3 regions of the Nonomuraea sp. NPDC005501 genome follow, and region 1 is predicted to be linked to each of the others. Evidence: riboswitches for the same ligand, from Rfam matches in the RefSeq annotation. Region 1 holds a riboswitch; each other region holds the start of a gene.
What was found. Region 1 has a riboswitch for thiamine pyrophosphate ahead of ABZS51_RS01660 (cytosine permease). Riboswitches for the same ligand answer to the same signal wherever they lie in the genome.

Region 1 (6,411 bases):
GGCCGGCACGCAGAAGCGCCTGGCCATGTACGTCACGAGGGACCCGGCCGAGGTACCCGGCGTGGCCGCGCTGGGCCCGGACCCGCTGGCGGAGTCGTTCACGGTCGAGACGCTGAAGAAGATCGTGGGCGGCAACCGCACGCAGATCAAGGGCCTGCTGCGCGACCAGAAGGTCGTCGCGGGCATCGGCAACGCCTACTCCGACGAGGTGCTCCACGCGGCCCGGATGTCCCCGTTCAAGATCGCGTCCTCGCTGACCGACGCGCAGATCGCGGACCTGCACGAGGCCATCGTCACGACGCTGCGCGAGGCCATGGAGCGGGCCCATGGGCTGGCCGCCAAGGACCTCAAGGCGGAGAAGAAGTCCGGCCTGCGCGTCCACAACCGCGCCGGCCAGCCGTGCGACGTCTGCGGCGACACCATCCGCGAGGTCTCCTTCGCCGACTCCTCGCTCCAGTACTGCCCGACCTGCCAGACCGGCGGCAAGCCGCTCGCCGACCGGCGCCTGTCGCGCCTGCTCAAGTAGGGTCGGTTATCTCTTGTAACCGCCGGCTGCCTGCGACAGCATGGAGCCATGGACGACCACGCCTCCTGTGACATCACCGACGACTACGACGTCCGGCAGTGGGACACCCGCGAGGACTGCGAGGTCCGGCAGATCCTGGACCGCGTCGCCGACAAGTGGTCGCTGCTCGTCATCGCCCTGCTCGACAGCCGGAGCCTGCGCTTCAGCGAGCTGCGCCGCGAGATCGACGGGGTCAGCCAGCGCATGCTCAGCGTGACCCTGCGCCACCTGGAGCGCGACGGCCTGGTGACCAGGACCGTCCATCCCGTCGTGCCGCCCCGCGTCGACTACGCGCTCACGCCGCTCGGCCGCACCCTGCACGAGACGATCAAGTCGCTGGTCACCTGGACCGAGCGGCATCAGCGGGAGATCGCCGAGGCCCGTGCGGCCTACGACCGAGGGCGCGAGATGATGGACGCATGACGGTTCCCGAGGTAGAGGCACGTGACGTACCCGACGACGCTTTCCTGCTGGACGTGCGCGAGCGGGAGGAGTGGGTGGCGGGCCACGCCCCCGAGGCCGTGCACATCCCGATGAGCGAGATCCAGGGGCGCGTCGACGAGGTCCCCGCCGGCGGCAAGGTCTACGTCGTCTGCCGGGTCGGCGGCCGGTCCTACCAGGTGGCGGCCTGGCTGAACCACCTGGGGCGCGAGGCGGTCAACGTCGGCGGCGGCATGCAGTCGTGGGAGGGCGCGAGCCGTCCGATGGTCAGCGAGACCGGTCAGCCGCCGTTCGTGGCCTGAGCCGGTCCCTTAATCCGGTTGCCCCGCGCGCGTCCGTGCTGGTGGGCTGTGCCGGTGAATCGTGATGAGATGCTGGCGGCCTACGACCGCCAGGTGCGAATCAGCCAGGGCGAGCGGGCGGGCCGCGTGGTGCGCAAGGCGGCCGAGGGCGGCTGGAACGGCATCCTGTGGTCGGACCTCGACGAGGACACGGCCGACGCCGAGATCGCGGCGCAGGTGGCGTACTTCACCGCGCTGAAGCGCTCGTTCGAGTGGAAGCTGTACTCCCATGACCGCCCCGCCGACCTGGCGGAGCGGTTGTCGGCCGCGGGCTTCGCGGCCGAGCCGGAGGAGACGCTGCTGGCCGCGGAGGCCGCCGCCATGGCCGCCGAGCCGCGGCTGCCCGAAGGCGTCGTCCTGCGCCCGGCGGAGGACCCGGCGGGGATCGAGCTGCTCATGGAGGCGCACGAGCAGGCGTTCGGCATCCCGGCGCCGGGACTGCGCGACCAGTTGCTCCGCCGGCTGGCCGAGCGGCCCGAGTCGATGGCCGCGGTCGTCGCGATGGCCGGCGACCGGCCGATCAGCGGGGCGCGGGTGGACCTGGACCCGGACACCGAGTTCGCCGGGCTCTTCGGCGGCGGCACGGTGGTCGGGTGGCGCGGGCGCGGCGTGTACCGGGCGCTGCTGGCCCACCGGGCGCGGGTGGCCGTCGAGCGGGGCTACCGCTACCTCCACGTGGACGCCTCCAGCGAGAGCCGTCCGATCCTGCTGCGGCTCGGCTTCGTGCCGCTCGGCACCACGACCCCGTACGTCTACACCCCCTGACGGGCCCGGGTGGCCGTCCGGCGGCGCATGAGGCATCATGAGGGCGCACGCCAGGACATCTCCGGCACAGACCAGGGTGGTCCGGCGCGCGACAACTACAGATCCCGCGGGAGCTCGGGGCCACCGGGCTGAGAGGGCAGCTGCCGCTGCTGCCGACCGCATGAACCTGTCCGGGTAATGCCGGCGTAGGGAGTGTGTGATGACGCATGCCGTCAACGAAGTCCCGCTGACCCTCGACGAGGCCCCGCCGAAGACGCTCGGGGTGCTGGACCAGGGCGCGCTCTGGGCCAACCTCGGGGTGAGCCTGCTGGGCTTCTCCGGCGCGCTCTTCCTGCTCGACCCGCTTGGCGGCGCGCCGCTGAGCGTGGCCGCGGCCCTCACCGCCGCGGTCGTGGGCAGCCTCGTCGGCACCGCGATGGTGGGCCTGGCCGCCATCCCCGGCACGCAGACCGGACGGCCCTCGATGGTGCTGCTCCGGGGGCTGTTCGGGGCGCGGCTGTCGTACCTGCCGACGGTGCTCAACATCATCCAGATGGTCGGCTGGGGCGCCTTCGAGCTCTGGGTGATCTCCATGGGCGCGAGCGCGATCTTCGGTCCGGCGGTGCCGTACGCGGTCTGGGTGATCGTCGCCGGAGTCCTCACCACCTCGCTGTCGATCTGGCCGCTCGGCTCGGTGCGGCTGCTGCGCCGGTACGTCACGGTCGCCGTGGTCATCGCGCTGGCCTGGTTCGCCGTGGACTTCCTCGGCCAGGCTCAGCCGCAGGCCGGCGGCTCGTGGCACGCGTTCGCGCCGGCCGTCGACTACGTGATCGCGCTGTCGGTCTCGTGGGTGCCGATGGCCGCCGACTTCGCCCGGCACTCCAGGTCGAGCGCCGCCGCGTTCACCGGCGTCGTCGGCGGCTACACGCTGGCCCAGGTGGCCTGCCTGGGGCTCGGCGTGTACGCGGTGGCCATCGCCGGGGCGGCCGCGGTCCAGGCGGACGGCACCGCGGTGTTCGGGACGTTCGTCGCGGCGCCGCTCGGCGCGCTGTTCTTCGCCGTGCTCGTCCTGCGCGAGACCGACCAGTCGTTCGCGAACGTCTACTCGACCACCCTCTCGCTGCAGAACCTCATGCCCCGCGTCGACCGCCGCCTCTTCAGCGTCGCCATCGGCGTGGTCACCACGGCCGTGGCGCTGGTGGTGGACGTGAACTCCTACGGGGCCTTCCTCGGCATCATCGGCGCGGTGTTCGTGCCGATGTTCGCGGTCCTCGCCGTGGACTACTTCGTGCTCGGCGGCTCCGCCCGGTGGAACACCGACGAGGACGCGCCGTCCCGCTGGTCCATGCTGGTGCCCTGGGTGCTCGGCTTCGCCGCGTACTGGCTGACCACCTCGACGCCGACCGTCGGGGCGTGGGACGGCCTCTGGGCCTGGGTGCGCGAGGCGATCGGCTTCACCCGTCAGCCGTGGATGAACGGCGCGCTCGGCGCGGCGCTCGTGGCCGCCCTGGTCACGCTCGCCCTCGGCCTGGCCCGGCGCCGGACCTACGCCGACCGCGTCTGACAGCTCGTGATCAGGAGCGGGACTCGACGGTGAGGAGGTGGCGCTTGGCGTTCACGCCCCCGGCGTAGTCGCCGAGCGCGCCGTCGCCGGGCACGATCCGGTGGCACGGCACGATGACGCACACCGGGTTGGCCATCAGCGCGTTGCCGACCGCCCGCAGCGCGCGTGGCCGGCCGATGTGCTCGCCGATCTCACTGAGCGTCGCCGTCGTGCCGTACGGGACCGCCATGGTCTTCTGCAGCACCGTGCGCGCGAACGACGTGGCGATGGCCAGGTCGACCGGCGTGGTGAAGGCCCGCAGCCGCCCCGAGAAGTACGCGTCCAGCTCCCGGCGCACCGGGTCCAGCCGGCCGGGGTCGGGCCCGATGAACGAGCCCACGTGCCGCGTCACCCGCTCGTACACCGCGTGCTCGTCCTCGAAGCTGCACGCCACGATCCCCTTGCCGGACACCGCCAGCACCAGCCGCCCCACGGCGCCGTCATAGGTGCCGAACGCGACGTCGGGCGGGGTCTCCCCGCGGTAGGTGGCGGAGGTCACCCGTAGCAGGGCATCGAGATCACCGCTCGACATCCGCTCACCCTCTTCTCACCTGGTAGGTCGTGATCGGCAGCGTATCGGACGGATCGGCCGACGGCGGCCGCGCAGCGCGGGCACTATGGAGGTGTGGGTGACGAGTGGGCCGGCAGTGACGACGAGATCGCTCGCGCGGTGCTCGCCGGCTCGCCCGACGCGCTGATCGCGCTCGACCGGGACCAGACCGTGCTGGTGTGGACCCCGGCCGCCGAGCGGCTCTTCGGCTGGACCGCCGAGGAGATGCTGGGCCGCAGGGCGCCGATCGTGCCGGGGGAGCTGACGGCTGAGCACAACGCGGTGCTCGAACGCGCGCGTACCGGAGACCAGGTGACGCTGCGCACCAAGCGGTTACGCCGCGACGGAAGCGTGCTCGATGTGACGGTCGACATCGGGCCGCTGGTGATGGGCAGCTCGGTGGTGGGATACGTGTGCGTCCACCACCGCGCGGCGGCCGAGGAGGCGGCGAGCGAGCGCATGGCGCGCCGGGTCCGGCTGGTACGCCGGCTGACCGACGTGGTCGGCGACATCAACGCCGAGCTGGAGCTGCCCGCCGTCCTCGACCGGATCGCCGGCAGCCTGACCGAGCTGACGGGCGCCGACGCGGGCGGCTTCGTGCTCATCGAGGGCGAACGGCTGCGCGTGGTCAGCACCCACCGGCTGCCCGAGACGCTCAAGGACGCCACGGCCGGGCTGCGCACCAGCCTCGTGGACAAGCTGCTGCGCACCGGCAAGACCGTCCTGCTGGAGTCCCACGGGCTCGACGAGCTGCTGTGGGCGGAGCTGACCGGCCTGCACACGATCGCGCTCGGGCTGGCCGCCGTGGGCGGGCGGCCGTACGGCGCCCTCTACGCCCTGTACGCCCAGCGCAAGCCCGGCCACCTGGAGCTGGAGCTGCTGGAGCTGCTGGCCGGGCACGCCGGCATCGCGGTGGGCAACGCCATGGCCTACCAGGAGGCGGTGCGGCAGCGGGCCCACGAGCAGGCGGTGTTCGACGCCAGCGCCGACGGCATCGCCGTGCTCGACGGGGCCGGCCGCGTCATCCGGTGGAACCCCGCGGCGGCCGAGCTCACCGGGCTGCCCGTCGACGACGTTCGGGGCGGACCGCCGCCGTTCCCGCTGCCCAGCCCGGGGGAGAAGCTGACGTTCCAGCTCGACACGGGCCGCTGGCTCGACGTCGTGAGCGCGCGCGTGGAGGAGACCGGCGAGATGGTGGTCGACTTCCGCGACGTGACGCGCGCCAAGGAGCTGGAGGAGGCCAAGGACCTGTTCCTGGCGACGACCAGCCACGAGCTGCGCACCCCCATCACGATCGTGCGGGGCTTCGCCAGCACCCTCGACGCCCGCTGGGACAAGCTGAGCGACCCCGAGCGCCGCTCCGCCGTCCACACGATCGCCGAGCGGGCCAGGTCGCTGGGGACGCTCATGGACCACCTGCTGCTCGGCTCGCGGGCCGGCGCCGACGAGCTCAAGGTACGGGTGGAGGCATTCGACCTGGCTGAGCGGATTAATGCGGCAACGCTAGGATTGCCCGAGTTGTCCGACACGCATCGGGTCGAGGTGGAAATTCCCGGCGGCCTGCCGTGGGTGAAGGGCGACGCGCTGGCCACCGACATCGTGCTCGGCCAGCTGCTGGAGAACGCCTTCAAGTACTCACCGAAGGGCGGGTTGATCAGGGTCCAGGCATGGCCGGAGGACGACAGGGTGGTCGTGGTCGTCGACGACGAGGGCGTCGGCATCGCCGCGTCCGACCGAGAACGGATCTTCGAGAGGTTCGTCCAGGTCGACAGCGGTGACCGGAGGAGGTTCGGCGGCGTGGGGCTCGGGCTCTACATCGTCCGCAGCCTCGCGAGGGCCCAGGGCGGCGACGTGAGCGCCCATGCGCGACCGGGAGGAGGCACCCGGATGCGGATGGTGCTCAACGCGGCTGCTCCTATCGGAACCGACACACCGGTGTGGTAACGAGGTGGTCACGGTTGAGCTGACCTATCGTCCGATGTGGACAAGCTGTGATCGAGATCCGGTTTCTGGGATCGAGTAACGGGGCATTTCGGTCGTACCGGGGAGTGTTCCCGCGGGGGGCACGTGAAGACGGGGAGGTGGGTGTGTCAAGCGTGGTGTTGCTGCCGTACGCGCCGTCCAGCGTCGCTGTTGCCCGCCAGCGTCTGAGCACTGACCTGCAGGA
Region 2 (6,411 bases), 310 kb from region 1:
GCCTTCGCCGCCCACGGGGCCGAGGTGGTCTGCGCCGACGTGGACGAGGCGGCGGCGGCCCGCACGGCCGCCGGCATCGCCAAGGACTTCGGCAGCACGGCCCACGCCCAGCAGGTCGATGTCGCCGACGCCGCCCGGATGGAGAGCTTCGCCCAGAAGGTCCGCGCCGACCACGGCGTCCCGGACATCGTGGTCAACAACGCCGGCATCCTCGTCGCCGGCGCCTTCCTCGACCACTCCGTGGAGGACTGGCGGCGCATGATCGACGTCAACCTGTGGGGCGTGGTCCACGGCTGCCGGCTGTTCGCGGCGCAGATGGTCGAACGCGGCGAAGGCGGCAACATCGTCAACGTCGCCTCGCTGGCCGCGTTCGCGCCCACGATGCTGCTGCCCGCGTACTCGACGGTCAAGGCGGCGGTGAAGACGCTCAGCGACTGCCTGCGGGCCGAACTGGCCGGGCAGGGCATCGGCGTCAGCGCGATCTGTCCCGGTTTCGTCTCCACGAACATCGCCCGTCACGCCACGTACGTCGGCACCGATCTCCGCGACATCTCGGTGACGGCGCTGGAGAGCCGCGGCTACCCGCCCGAGCGCGTCGCCGCGCACATCCTGCGGGCCGTCCACCGGAACGAGGCCGTCGTCCCGGTCAACGCCGAGGGCAAGCTCGGGTACGCCCTGTCACGCCTCTCGCCCGGCGCCGCCCGGGTGCTGGCCCGGCTCTCCGGCACGGCCCGCCGCCTCGGCCACCGGCCGAACTCGCACGAGGCTCACCTGGAGCCGTGAGAAATCCACTGATTGCCAGATAACGATCGTGTCCTTGGGGGAAAGATGGAACTCGTGCTGTCACCCCAGATGGACGAATGCGTGCGACCCCAGCCGTTACGGCGACGGCCGGCGCAGCGCCGCAGCGCGCGCCGGGTCGAGCGGATGCTCGACGCCTGCGCCGAGCTGCTCGACGAGATCGGCTACGAGTCGCTCTCCACCACCCGCATCGCCGACCGGGCCGGTGTCGCGATCGGGTCGGTCTACCAGTTCTTCCCCGACAAGCGGGCCATCACCCAGGAGCTGACCCGGCGCAACGTCGAGCAGTTCGTCTCCAGGGTCGGCCGCAGGTTCCTGGAGGAGGACTACGTCGGCTGGTGGGAGGCCGTCGACGCGATCATCGACGAGTACGTCGACATGCACCGGACCGTCCGGGGCTTCAGAAGCCTGCACTTCGGCGACGTGGTCGACCTCAACCTCCTCGACTCCGACTCCGACAACAACACGGTGATCGCCGGACGGCTGCGCGGGCTGCTGCTCCAGGAGTTCGGCCTGGCCGACAGCCATGAGCTGGACGTGGCGGTCCTGGTGGCGGTCGAGGCGGGGGACGCGGTGCTCAAGCTCGCCTTCCGCCGCGACCCGAACGGCGAGCCGGAGATCATCGCGGCGGCCAAGCAGCTCATCCGCGGCTTCCTGTCCCGCCAGCTCCGCTCCTGGACGCCGCAGACGGCCTGACGCCGCGGACGGCCTGACGCCGCGGACGGCCTGGCTCTGTGGACGGCCTGACGCCGCGGACGGCCTGACTCCGTGGACGGCCTGACGCCGCGGACGCCGTCCGGGGTGGTCAGTCGTTCAGGCGCAGGCGCTGGATGAGCTCGGGGAGCCAGCCGAGCGCCGGGTGCGGCTGCTGGGCCTTGGGGGCCGGCGGCCGCGTGTCGGGCGCCGGCGGGCGTGCCTCGCCGGCCTGGGGCGCCTGCGAGGGCGTCACGCGTTGCCGGGGCGCGGGGGCGCGCCCCTCGCGGTCCTTGGCCGTCGGGGCACCGTCGCAGGGCGCCGGGAGCGCCACCGGCCACGCCTGGCGGTCCTCGCGCGCCTCCCGGGCGTCCAGCCGGGTCTCGATCGCGTGGAGTTCGCGCTCGGCCGATTCCACGGCGGCGAGCCGTCCGGAAAGGTATCCGGCCGCACCCGGAACCAGGACCGAAAGCGCCACGGCACAGGAGAGCGTGAAGGTCGTCTGCTTGGAGATGCCCATCGCAGCCCCTCCTCCTCGCCGGTGCGCGCGACCGCTATATGCCCTACGGCCTGCGAAGACACGCCGGAAGCGGGCATCCTTTGACATGACCTTGCCAAAGTCGTGCCGGATCGGCGATGTGCATTGCCGGGGCAAACCGGCACCTGGCTCGGTAGTCTCGCGGTGTGGCGCATGTGACCCGTGAGCACCTTGATCGCCTGCTTGAGCAGGCTCTGCTGGCCGACGACCACAGCTCCCTTGCCAGGCGGCTGTACGACGTCGCGCTCGGCTATTCCTCGGGCGATGTCTCCAGGGCGTCCATCCTGGTCCTCGCGGCCGAGGAATGGCGCTCGGCCGGGCAGCCCGCCCGGGCCCTGGAGTGCTTCCAGCGCGCGGTGGAGGACGGCGGTGAGTCGCTCATCGACCCACGCGCCGGCATCGCCGACACGCTCTTCGAGCTCGACCGTCCCGCTGAGGCGAGGGAGGTCATCGAGGCGATCCGCGCGGAGGGCGGGATCACCACGGCGACCTCCCACACGATCGCCGAGACGCTCGTCGCGTACGGCGACCTGCCGGCCGGGCTCGAATGGGTGACCCAGGCCGTGCTGGCCAGTGACGAGGACGACCCGGAGCATGTGGCGCTGCTGCGCACGCGCTACCGCATCCGGGTCGACCTGGGCCTGCCCGAGGACGAGCTCGACGCCCTGGTGTCCTGAGCCGGGCTCTCCCGGCCGGGCGATCCTGTCCGGCCCGGGGTGCGCCCCGAGGGGCGCTCGCTGCCGTCGGCATGCCCGCGATCAGGCCGTACGGGCGATCCGGGGTCAGAGGGCGGCCGTGGCCTCCGCGCCGGTCGCCAGCCACTGGCCGGTGGGCCACGTCTCCAGCCGCCACGCGCTGTCCCAGAACATCCACTCGTACTCCGTCGCCCGGCAGAACGCCTCGGCCATGGCCCGGCGGGTGGCGGGGTCGGCGGTCCCGGCCAGCCGGTCGGCGATGGCACGCACCTGTGTCACCGAGGCGGCGAACGACGGGTCGGAGTAGGTGGAGATCCACGCCTGGTACGGGTGGCCGGACCGGCCGGCCGTGCGCTCCAGCAGGGCCGTTCCGACGTCCTGGTAGACCCAGAAGCACGGCAGCACCGCGGCGACCAGCACGGGGAGGGGCGCGCTGAGAGCCGTCGCCTGGAGGTACGACGCGTAGGCCAGGCAGGTCGGCGAGGTGCGGATGCCGGCCACGTCCTCGGGGCTCAGCCCGAACCCGTCGAGGTAGCCGGTGTGCAGGGCGCGCTCGACGGCCAGCGCCGTGTGCGCGCTCTGGGCGAAGAACATGGCGTCCGCGGGCTCGGTGGCGCGCGCCGACGCTGTCGCCAGCACCTTCGCGTACGCCGCCAGGTAGCGGGCGTCCTGCACCAGGTAGAAGGTGAACCGGTCGCGGCTCAGGGTGCCGCCGCCGAGGGCGGTGTTGAACGGGTGCCGATGGATGGCGTCGAGCAGCGTGGCGGTGCTCGCCCAGACCTCGTCGCAGAACGACAACGTCGACGTCCCTTCGCCAGTACGAACTAGATCAGGTTCGACGGGTGTGATCTCAGCCCGGCCCTCCGGGCACCCCGCGTCACGGTCCACCGTAACAGGGATCATCCCAGCGGCAGGCTCGGGAGGAGGGTGCCGACGTCGCCGAGCGAGGTGACGCCGGGCTCCGCGACGCGGGAGGCCCCGGTGCGCGGCCCCTCCGCGTGGGTGGCGGCGTCCCGGCGGCTCGGTGCGCGGTCCGGCGCCTCGTGCGCGTGCTGACGGCGGACGGCCGGCTCCGGGGCCCCCGAGACGGGCACCCCGTCGAACGTCCGGACGGGCCGGGCCGGAGCCGCCGGCAGGCCGGGCAGGTCGGGCGCGGCGGCCATCGTGGACACGTCGGACAGGCCCGAGGGGTTGCGCGCGCCCGGAGGCAGGACCGGCACACCCGCGGCCGTGGCCGTCAGGTCGGGGGCGACCATCGGGGAGCCGGCGCCCCGGGGGCCGGTCAGGCCGAGGCGCTCCGCCGTCCGCGCCGCGACCGCGGCGGCGCTTTCCTCGCCGGCCGCCCCGCCCTCGTCCCCGGCCGGGACGGGGGTGAGGGCGTGGGTGAGGGCGAGGACGGGAGGCGGCGCCGCGATGATCCAGATGACGCCGGCGCTCAGCGTGGCCGCCGCGACGGCCCGAAAGCCGGGACAGGACCGGGATGACCTGGGATAGGACCGGGATGACCTGGGATAGGACCGGGATGACACTGACACTGAACGTCCCCCTCGTCGGTACGGCTGCCCGGGCGGACGCCGGGCGGATCTCGGACGAAGGCCGAAGCTAGCCAGGGAAGCGGTGCGCCGGGGCGGGCTTGGCCGAACGGTGGACCAGCCCTTACCGGCGAGCGGGCCGCGACACGGACCCGGGCACGCGAAAGCCCCGGGAAGCCGGCGGGAAAGGCCGGCCCCGGGGCCTTGTCGTCGGTACGTCGCGCGTCAGGCGCGCTTGACGGTCAGCTCGTCGTCGCCGAGGTCGACCAGCACCTTGTCGCCGTCCACGATCTCGCCCGACAGCACCGCCTTGGCCAGCTTGTCGCCGATCGCCGACTGCACCAGGCGGCGCAGCGGACGGGCGCCGTACAGCGGGTCGTAGCCGGTGAGCGACAGCCACTCGCGGGCCGCCGGAGTGACGTCCAGGGTCAGCCTGCGGTCCGCCAGCCGCCTCGCCAGCCGGTCGACCTGGAGGTCGACGATCTGGGCCAGCTCCTCCGAGCCGAGCGCGTCGAACAGGATCACGTCGTCGAGCCGGTTCAGGAACTCCGGCTTGAAGGCGCCGCGGACCGCGCCCATCACGGCCTCGCGCTTGGCGTCGCCCTCCAGCGTCGGGTCCACCAGGAACTGGGAGCCCAGGTTGGAGGTGAGGATCAGGATCGTGTTGCGGAAGTCGACCGTGCGGCCCTGCCCGTCGGTGAGCCGACCGTCGTCCAGCACCTGGAGCAGGATGTCGAAGACCTCGGGGTGGGCCTTCTCCACCTCGTCCAGCAGCACCACGGTGTACGGCCTGCGCCGTACGGCCTCGGTGAGCTGGCCGCCCTCCTCGTAGCCGACGTAGCCGGGAGGGGCGCCGACGAGCCGGGCGACGCTGTGCTTCTCGGAGTACTCGCTCATGTCGATGCGGGTCATCGCCCGCTCGTCGTCGAACAGGAACTCCGCCAGCGCCTTGGCCAGCTCGGTCTTGCCCACGCCCGTCGGGCCGAGGAACACGAACGAGCCGGTCGGCCGGTCGGGGTCGGCGATGCCGGCCCGGCTGCGCCGGACGGCGTCGGACACGGCGCGTACGGCCTGCTGCTGGCCGACCAGGCGCCTGCCCAGCTCGTCCTCCATGCGCAGCAGCTTGGTCGTCTCGGCCTCCATCAGGCGGCCGGCCGGGATGCCCGTCCAGGACGAGATGACCTCGGCGATGTCGTCGGGGCCGACCTCCTCCTTGACCATGGCGTCGTCGGGCTGGGCGGCCTCGGACGCCTCCCGCAGCGCCTGCTCCAGCCTCGGCACCTCGGCGTACATGAGCCGGGACGCCGCCTCGAAGTCGCCGTCGCGCTGCGCCCGCTCCGCCGAGCCGCGCGCCTCGTCGAGCTGCTTCTTCAGCTCACCGACCTTGTTGAGGCCGGCCTTCTCCCGCTCCCAGCGGCCGACGAGGGCGCTCAGCTCCTCCTGGCGGTCGGCCAGCTCCTTGCGCAGCCGCTCCAGCCGGTGGAGCGAGGCGTCGTCGGTCTCCTTGGAGAGGGCCAGCTCCTCCATCTTCATGCGGTCGACGTTGCGCTGGAGCTGGTCGATCTCCACGGGCCGGGAGTCGATCTCCATGCGCAGCCGCGAGGCGGACTCGTCGACCAGGTCGATGGCCTTGTCGGGCAGGAACCGGCTGGTGATGTAGCGGTCGGACAGGGCGGCGGCGGCCACCAGCGCGCTGTCGGCGATCTGCACCTGGTGGTGGGCCTCGTAGCGGCCCTTCAGCCCGCGCAGGATCGCGATGGTGTCCTCGACCGTCGGCTCGCCGACGTACACCTGCTGGAAGCGGCGCTCCAGCGCCGGGTCCTTCTCGATGCGCTCGCGGTACTCGTCGAGCGTCGTCGCGCCGATCATGCGCAGCTCGCCGCGGGCCAGCATGGGCTTGAGCATGTTGCCCGCGTCCATCGCGCCCTCGGCGGCGCCCGCGCCGACGACCGTGTGCAGCTCGTCGATGAAGGTGACGATCTGGCCGTTGCTCTCCTTGATCTCGGACAGCACGGCCTTCAGCCGCTCTTCGAACTCGCCGCGGTACTTAGCGCCCGCCACCATCGCGCCCAGGTCGAGCGAGATGAGCCGCTTGTTGCGCAGCGACTCGGGCACGTCGCCCGCCACGATCCGCTGGGCCAGGCCCTCGACG
Region 3 (6,411 bases), on a different contig from region 1:
TGCTCCAGGCCAGCGCGCTGGTCCACGACGACGTGATGGACAAGAGCGACCTGCGCCGCGGGATGCCGTCGGCGCACCGCCGGTTCGAGACGATGCACGCGGGGGCCGGCTGGCACGGGTCGGCCGAGCAGTTCGGCGTGGGCGCGGCGATCCTGCTGGGCAACCTGCTGCTGATCTGGTCCGGCGAGATGTGGCGCGGCAGCGGCCTGCCGCCGGAGTCGATCGCGGCGGCGCAGCCGGTGCACGACCACATGCGCACCGAGCTGATGTGCGGCCAGTACCTCGACCTGCTGGAGCAGGCCCACGGGGAGAACACCTTCGAGTCGGCGCTGCGCGTCGCCCTGTACAAGAGCGGCAAGTACTCCGTGGAGCAGCCCCTCCGGCTCGGGCTGGTCCTCGCGGCGGGCGAGCTGGCGCCGTGGATGGACGAGCTGTGCACCACGTACGGCACACGGGTGGGGATCGCGTTCCAGATGCGCGACGACATCCTCGGCGTGTTCGGCGACCCGGCGGCCACCGGCAAGCCGGCCGGCGACGACCTGCGCGAGGGCAAGCGGACGATGCTCGTGGCGCGGACCCTGGCCACCGCCACCCCCACGCAGGCCGCGCTGGTGCGGAGCCTGCTCGGTGACCCGGAACTCGACGACCGGGGCGTGGCGGCGCTGCGGGAGGTCATCGAGGACACGGGCGCGCTGCGGGAGTGCGAGGACCTGATCGGGGCGTACCTGCAGGAGGCGCTGGTCTGCCTGGACAAGGCGCCGATCACGGCCGGCGCCCGCTTCGCGCTGGCCGACCTGGCCGTCGCGGCCACCTCCCGCAAGGCCTGACCCTCCCCCGCGCTTCCACGGGCGCGGGGGAGCGTCGTGACCGGGTCAGCGGGCCAGGCGCTTGGCGAACTCGGCCGCCGCCGCGCCCGGGTCGTCGGCCTCGGTGATCGCCCGCACCACGACGACGCGGGTCGCCCCGCACGCCATGACCTCGTCGAGGTTGTCCAGGTCGATGCCGCCGATGGCGAACCACGGCCGGTCCGTGGCGGTCGAGGCCGCGTGCCGCAGCAGCGACGGCCCCGGCGCGGGACGGCCCGGCTTGGTCGGGGTGGGCCAGGTCGGCCCGCAGCAGAAGTAGTCGACGCCCTCCTCCACCGCGGCGGCGGACGCCTCGGCGGTGGAGTGGGTGGACCTGCCGATGAGGATGTCGTCGCCGAGTATCTCCCGCGCGACGCCCACCGGAAGGTCGTCCTGCCCCAGGTGGAGCACGTCGGGCCGGGCGGCGTAGGCCACGTCCGCCCGGTCGTTGACGGCCAGCAGCCTGCCGTGCCGGTCGCAGGCGTCGCGGAAGACCTCCAGCAGCTCGAGCTCCTCCCGCGCCTCCAGGCCCTTCTCGCGGAGCTGGACGACGTCGACGCCGTTGGCGAGCACGGCGTCGAGGAACTCGGCCAGGTCACCGCGCCGGCGCCGGCCGTCGGTGCAGAGGTAGAGCCGGGCGTCAGAAAGCGAGGGCCTGGGCACGCCGCTTGACCTCGGTGTGGCGGCCCGCGCGGATCGCCTCGACGGGCGAGCCGGGCAGCGAGTCGTCCGGGGTGAACAGCCACCGCAGCGCCTCGGCGTCGTCGTAGCCCGCGTCCAGCAGCACGGTCAGCGTGCCGGGCAGGCCCTTCATCACGTCCCTTCCGTCAAGGAACACCGCGGGCACGTGCGGCCCGCCGCTGCCCCGGCGCACGCCGAGCAGCTTGTGGTCCTTGAGGAGTTGCTTGGTCCGCCCGAGCGAGAGCTGCAGGCGGTCGGCCACCTCGGGGAGAGTGAGCCACTCGTTGACGAGCTGGTCGGTCTCCCGGTCGATCTGTGCAACAGAAAGCGTCACGAAACCACAACTACCACATGGCGCGCTTGCTCAAACAACACAATCCCGTAGAGGGACATCGGGATCTACCAGGCGTTCCGGGTCCATCCGGTGCCCTGCCTCGATGATGCGGCGGCCCTGGACGAGGTCGCGGGGCCGGTCCACGGCGAGCACCGCGGCCAGCGCGCCGTCGCCGGTCAGCCAGCAGGCCGACCACTTGCCCTCCGGGTCGCCCCGGTACAGGAGGCGGTCGCCGGCCGGATGGTGGCCCGCGTACTGGACCATGTGGCCGAACTGCTCGGACCAGAAGTACGGCACCGGGTCGTAGACGGCCTCCTCGCCCAGCAGGGTGGCCGCGGCGACCTCGGGCGCGCCGAGCGCGGTGTCCCAGTGCTCCACCCGCAGGCGCGTGCCGTAGCGGCGCGACCACCAGGCGGCGCAGTCGCCCACCGCGACCACGCCCGGCAGGGAGGCGCGCAGGTGCTCGTCGGTGACGACGCCGTTGTGCAGGTCGATGTCGGCGCCCGCCAGCCACTCGACGGCCGGGCGGACCCCGATGCCGGAGACGACCACGTGCGCCTCGACGAACTCGCCGTCCACCAGCCGCACCCCGCCCTCGTCCACCGACGCGACCATGGTGTCCAGCCGCAGGTCGACGTCCTCGTACCAGCCGGTGGTGCGGGCGCCGATCCCGGCCCCGACGGCGTGGAAGAGCGGCGCGGGTCCGGCCTCAATCACGGTCACCTCGCAGCCCGCGCGGCGGGCGGCCGTGGCCACCTCGGCGCCGATCCAGCCGGCGCCGACCACGGCGACGCGGGCGCCGCGGACCAGCCGGGCGCGCAGCTCCAGCGCGTCGTCGAGGGTGCGCAGCACATGCTGCGGCCCGTCGCCGGGCAGCGTGATCGGCTCGGCGCCGGTCGCGATGACCAGCCCGTCGTACGGCAGCTCCCCCTCGCCGGTCTCGACGACGCCCGGACGCAGGCCGGTGGCGCTGACACCGGGGCGGAAGTCCACCTCCAGCGTCGCGAGGTCGGAGTCGACGAAGCTGGAGTCGCTGGTGCCCAGCAGCACCGCCTTCGACAGGGGCGGCCGGTCGTACGGGCGGTGCCGTTCCTGTCCCAGGAGGGTGATCTCGCCGCCGAACCCCCTCGCCCGCAGGGCCTCGATGCTGCGCACGCCGGCCAGGCCCGCTCCTGCCACCACGACACGGTTCACGGTCAAGACCATAACGGGGCCGCCGCCTGCGCTCCGCACCGAGGCCGTAGGCTGGAGGGGTAAGACGCGCGGGAGTCCGGCCGTGACCGGGCTGAGAGGAAGGCTTGACCGGGCCTTCGACCGCAATCCACCTGATCCGGATCATGCCGGCGAAGGGAGCGCGCATGGAGCTGGTCGTGGGCGGCGGGATCGTCGGGCTGTCGATCGCCTGGCGGCTGTCGCGGGCGGGGCGGCCCGTCACCGTGGTGGACCCGGCCCCGGCCTCCGGGGCCTCGCACGCGGCCGCCGGCATGCTGGCGCCCGTCAGCGAGGTCGCCTACACGGAGGAGCCGCTGCTGCGGCTGGGGGTGGCGTCGCTGCGCCGCTGGCCGTCGTTCGCCGCCGAGCTGGCCGAGGACGCCGGCCTGCCGCCGGGCGTCCTGGCCCCGTCCCGCCCACCCGGGCCCTTCGGCGGCGCCCGTCCCGTGCCGTCGTCCCCTTCGCGGTCGGGCCCCGTCCTGTCGTCCCCGGCGCGGTCGGGCCCGGTCCCGTCGTCCCCGGCGCGGTCGGGCCCGGTCCCGTCGTCCCCGGCGCGGTCGGGCCCGGTCCCGTCGTACGGGCTGGACTTCCGTGCCGACGGCACCCTGGACGTGGCGTTCGGCGCGGACGACCTGGCGGCACTCGACGAGCTGGCCGGGTTCATGGGCAAGCTGGGGCTGCCGGTGGAGCGGCTGACGGGCCGGGAGTGCCGCCGCCTGGAGCCGATGCTGGCCCCGTCGGTCCGGGGCGGGCTGCTGGCGCCGGGCGACGCGTGGGTGGACCCGCGCCGCGTCACAACAGCCCTGCTGGCCGCCCTGGAGCGGCTGGGCGTCCCCGTGGTGCCGGGCCGGGTGTCCGAGCTCCTGCGTGCCCCCGGCGGCCCCGGTGGCGGCTCCGGGCGCGGTCAGGCGGTCGTGGGCGTGCGGCTGGACTCTCCGGCGGACGGCGGGGACCTGCCGTCCGAGATCCGGGCCGACGGGGTGATCCTGGCCGCCGGAGCGTGGAGCGGCGAGCTGTACGACCTCCCGATCCGGCCGGTCAAGGGCCAGATCATGCGGCTGCGGTCCCCCGAGCCGCTGCTGGGCCGGTGCGTGCGCGGCATGGTCCACGGCGCCCCCGTCTACCTGGTGCCGCGGGGCGACGGCGAGCTCGTGGTGGGCGCCACGCAGGAGGAGATGGGGTTCGACACGCGGGTGACGGCCGGCGGCGTGTACGAGCTGCTGCGCGACGCCCGGGAGCTGGTGCCCGGCGTGACCGAGCTGGAGGTGGCCGAGGTGGTGGCGGGCCTGCGTCCCGGCACCCCGGACAACCTGCCGCTCATCGGCCCGGCCGGCGTCCCGGGGCTGACGCTGGCGACCGGGCACCACCGCGGCGGGGTGCTCCTGGCGCCGCTCACGACGGCGATCCTCCTGGGCGAGGAGCCCGAGTCGGCGGCCCTCTGCTCCCCGGCCCGCCACCACCCGGCCCCCGGCGCTCACGACAGGCCCTCCGGCCCCTACGACGGCAACTCCGGCTCCGAGGAGATGGGATGAGAGTGACGATCAACGGCAGCCAGCGCGAGGTGCCCGACGGCACCACCGTGGCGCAGGCCGTACGGATCCTGACCACCGCCACCACCGGCGTGGCGGTGGCCCTGAACGACGAGGTCGTGACGCGCGGCTCGTGGGACACCACGGCGCTCGGCGACAGCGACCGCGTCGAGGTGCTCACGGCGGTGCAGGGTGGATGACCTGATCATCGCCGGGGAGAAGTTCTCCTCCCGGCTCATCATGGGCACCGGCGGCGCGCCCTCGCTGGAGGTGCTGGACCAGGCCCTCGCCGCCTCCGGCACCGAGCTGACCACGGTCGCGATGCGGCGGCTCGACCCGTCGGCCCGCGGCTCGGTCCTCGACGTGCTGCGCGTGCGCGGCATCAAGGTGCTGCCCAACACCGCGGGCTGCTTCACCGCGGGCGAGGCCGTGCTGACGGCCAGGCTGGCCCGCGAGGCCCTCGGGACGAACTGGGTCAAGCTTGAGGTCATCGCCGACGAGCGGACGCTGCTGCCGGACCCGATCGAGACGTTCGACGCGGCCGAGCGGCTGGTGGCCGAGGGCTTCGTGGTGCTGCCGTACATCGGGGACGACCCGGCGCTGGCGCGCCGCCTGGAGCAGGCCGGCTGCGCGGCCGTCATGCCGCTCGGCGCGCCCATCGGCTCCGGCCTCGGCATCCGCAACCCGCACAACATCGAGCTCATCGTGGAGGCGGCCTCCGTGCCGGTGATCCTCGACGCGGGCATCGGCACGGCCAGCGACGCCGCGCTGGCGATGGAGCTGGGCTGCGACGCCGTGCTGCTGGCGACGGCGGTCACCCGCGCGCAGCGTCCCGACCTGATGGCGGCGGCCATGCGGGGCGCGGTCCAGGCCGGGCGGCTGGCCCGCCAGGCCGGGCGCATCCCGCGCCGCCGCTACGCCGAGGCGTCCTCCCCGATGACCCCGTGACCCCGTGACCCGGTGACGTGGGCCCCCACGAATCGGGTCAAGCCGGCCCCGGCGTCACGCCGGGGCCCGCGGGGCCTCCGTGAGCCGGTGGATCCCCTGGTCCCGGAGTGGTCCGGGAGGTCAAGAGAGGGCGCGGCAGGGGCCACGGCTCCGCATCGTTTCGGGTGGTCGCACCCTGGCGGTGGCCAAACGCCCGTAAACTCGGCGGCGTGGACACGACGACGGCGGACCCCCTGGTCGGGCGACTCCTCGATGGGCGCTACCGCATCGAGTCCCGGATCGCGCGGGGCGGCATGGCGACCGTCTACCTCGCCCTGGACGTCCGGCTCGACCGCACGGTCGCGCTGAAAGTCATGCACCGCTCGCTCGCCGAGGACCCGGCGTTCGTGCGGCGCTTCATCGGCGAGGCCAAGTCCGTGGCCAGCCTCTCCCACCCCAACGTGGTGCACGTCTTCGACCAGGGCACCGACGGCGACGTCGTCTACCTGTCGATGGAGTACGTGCCGGGCAGGACGCTGCGCGAAGTACTGCACGAGCGGGGCAGGCTGCCCGCCCGCGAGGCGCTGGAGATCCTGATCCCGGTGCTCGCGGCGCTGGGCGCGGCCCACCAGGCGGGCATGGTCCACCGCGACGTCAAGCCGGAGAACGTCCTGATGACGGCCGACGGCCGGGTCAAGGTCGTGGACTTCGGGCTGGCCCGCGCCATCGAGGCGACCAACCAGACCCGTACCGGCGTGATGATCGGCACGATCGGCTACATGTCGCCCGAGCAGGTGACCACCGGCCGCGCCGACGTCCGCACCGACGTCTACGCGGCCGGGATCATGCTGTTCGAGCTGGTGACCGGCCGGCAGCCGTACGA

Region 2: linked by a shared signal. The riboswitch ahead of tenA (thiaminase II) and the one ahead of ABZS51_RS01660 (cytosine permease) in region 1 are both predicted to bind thiamine pyrophosphate.
Region 3: linked by a shared signal. The riboswitch ahead of ABZS51_RS18240 (FAD-dependent oxidoreductase) and the one ahead of ABZS51_RS01660 (cytosine permease) in region 1 are both predicted to bind thiamine pyrophosphate.

The regions. Positions count from the first base shown of each region.
Region 1 covers NZ_JBEXDT010000001.1:327,148-333,558, reverse strand. Annotated here, with positions in the region: gene ABZS51_RS01680 (DNA-formamidopyrimidine glycosylase family protein) at 1-526, shown strand, start outside; gene ABZS51_RS01675 (helix-turn-helix domain-containing protein) at 575-988, shown strand; gene ABZS51_RS01670 (rhodanese-like domain-containing protein) at 985-1,308, shown strand; gene ABZS51_RS01665 (GNAT family N-acetyltransferase) at 1,363-2,112, shown strand; TPP riboswitch at 2,209-2,321, shown strand; gene ABZS51_RS01660 (cytosine permease) at 2,312-3,655, shown strand; gene ABZS51_RS01655 (methylated-DNA--[protein]-cysteine S-methyltransferase) at 3,666-4,226, opposite strand; gene ABZS51_RS01650 (PAS domain S-box protein) at 4,320-6,188, shown strand; gene ABZS51_RS01645 (ATP-binding protein) at 6,332-6,411, shown strand, end outside.
Region 2 covers NZ_JBEXDT010000001.1:21,533-27,943, reverse strand. Annotated here, with positions in the region: gene ABZS51_RS00155 (SDR family oxidoreductase) at 1-783, shown strand, start outside; gene ABZS51_RS00150 (TetR family transcriptional regulator) at 853-1,497, shown strand; gene ABZS51_RS00145 (hypothetical protein) at 1,607-2,014, opposite strand; gene ABZS51_RS00140 (hypothetical protein) at 2,179-2,709, shown strand; gene tenA (thiaminase II) at 2,815-3,525, opposite strand; TPP riboswitch at 3,517-3,612, opposite strand; gene ABZS51_RS00130 (hypothetical protein) at 3,627-4,262, opposite strand; gene clpB (ATP-dependent chaperone ClpB) at 4,485-6,411, opposite strand, start outside.
Region 3 covers NZ_JBEXDT010000033.1:50,247-56,657, reverse strand. Annotated here, with positions in the region: gene ABZS51_RS18260 (polyprenyl synthetase family protein) at 1-827, shown strand, start outside; gene thiE (thiamine phosphate synthase) at 873-1,508, opposite strand; gene ABZS51_RS18250 (Rv2175c family DNA-binding protein) at 1,486-1,860, opposite strand; gene ABZS51_RS18245 (FAD-dependent oxidoreductase) at 1,891-3,054, opposite strand; TPP riboswitch at 3,113-3,229, shown strand; gene ABZS51_RS18240 (FAD-dependent oxidoreductase) at 3,219-4,604, shown strand; gene thiS (sulfur carrier protein ThiS) at 4,601-4,801, shown strand; gene ABZS51_RS18230 (thiazole synthase) at 4,794-5,549, shown strand; gene ABZS51_RS18225 (PASTA domain-containing protein) at 5,759-6,411, shown strand, end outside.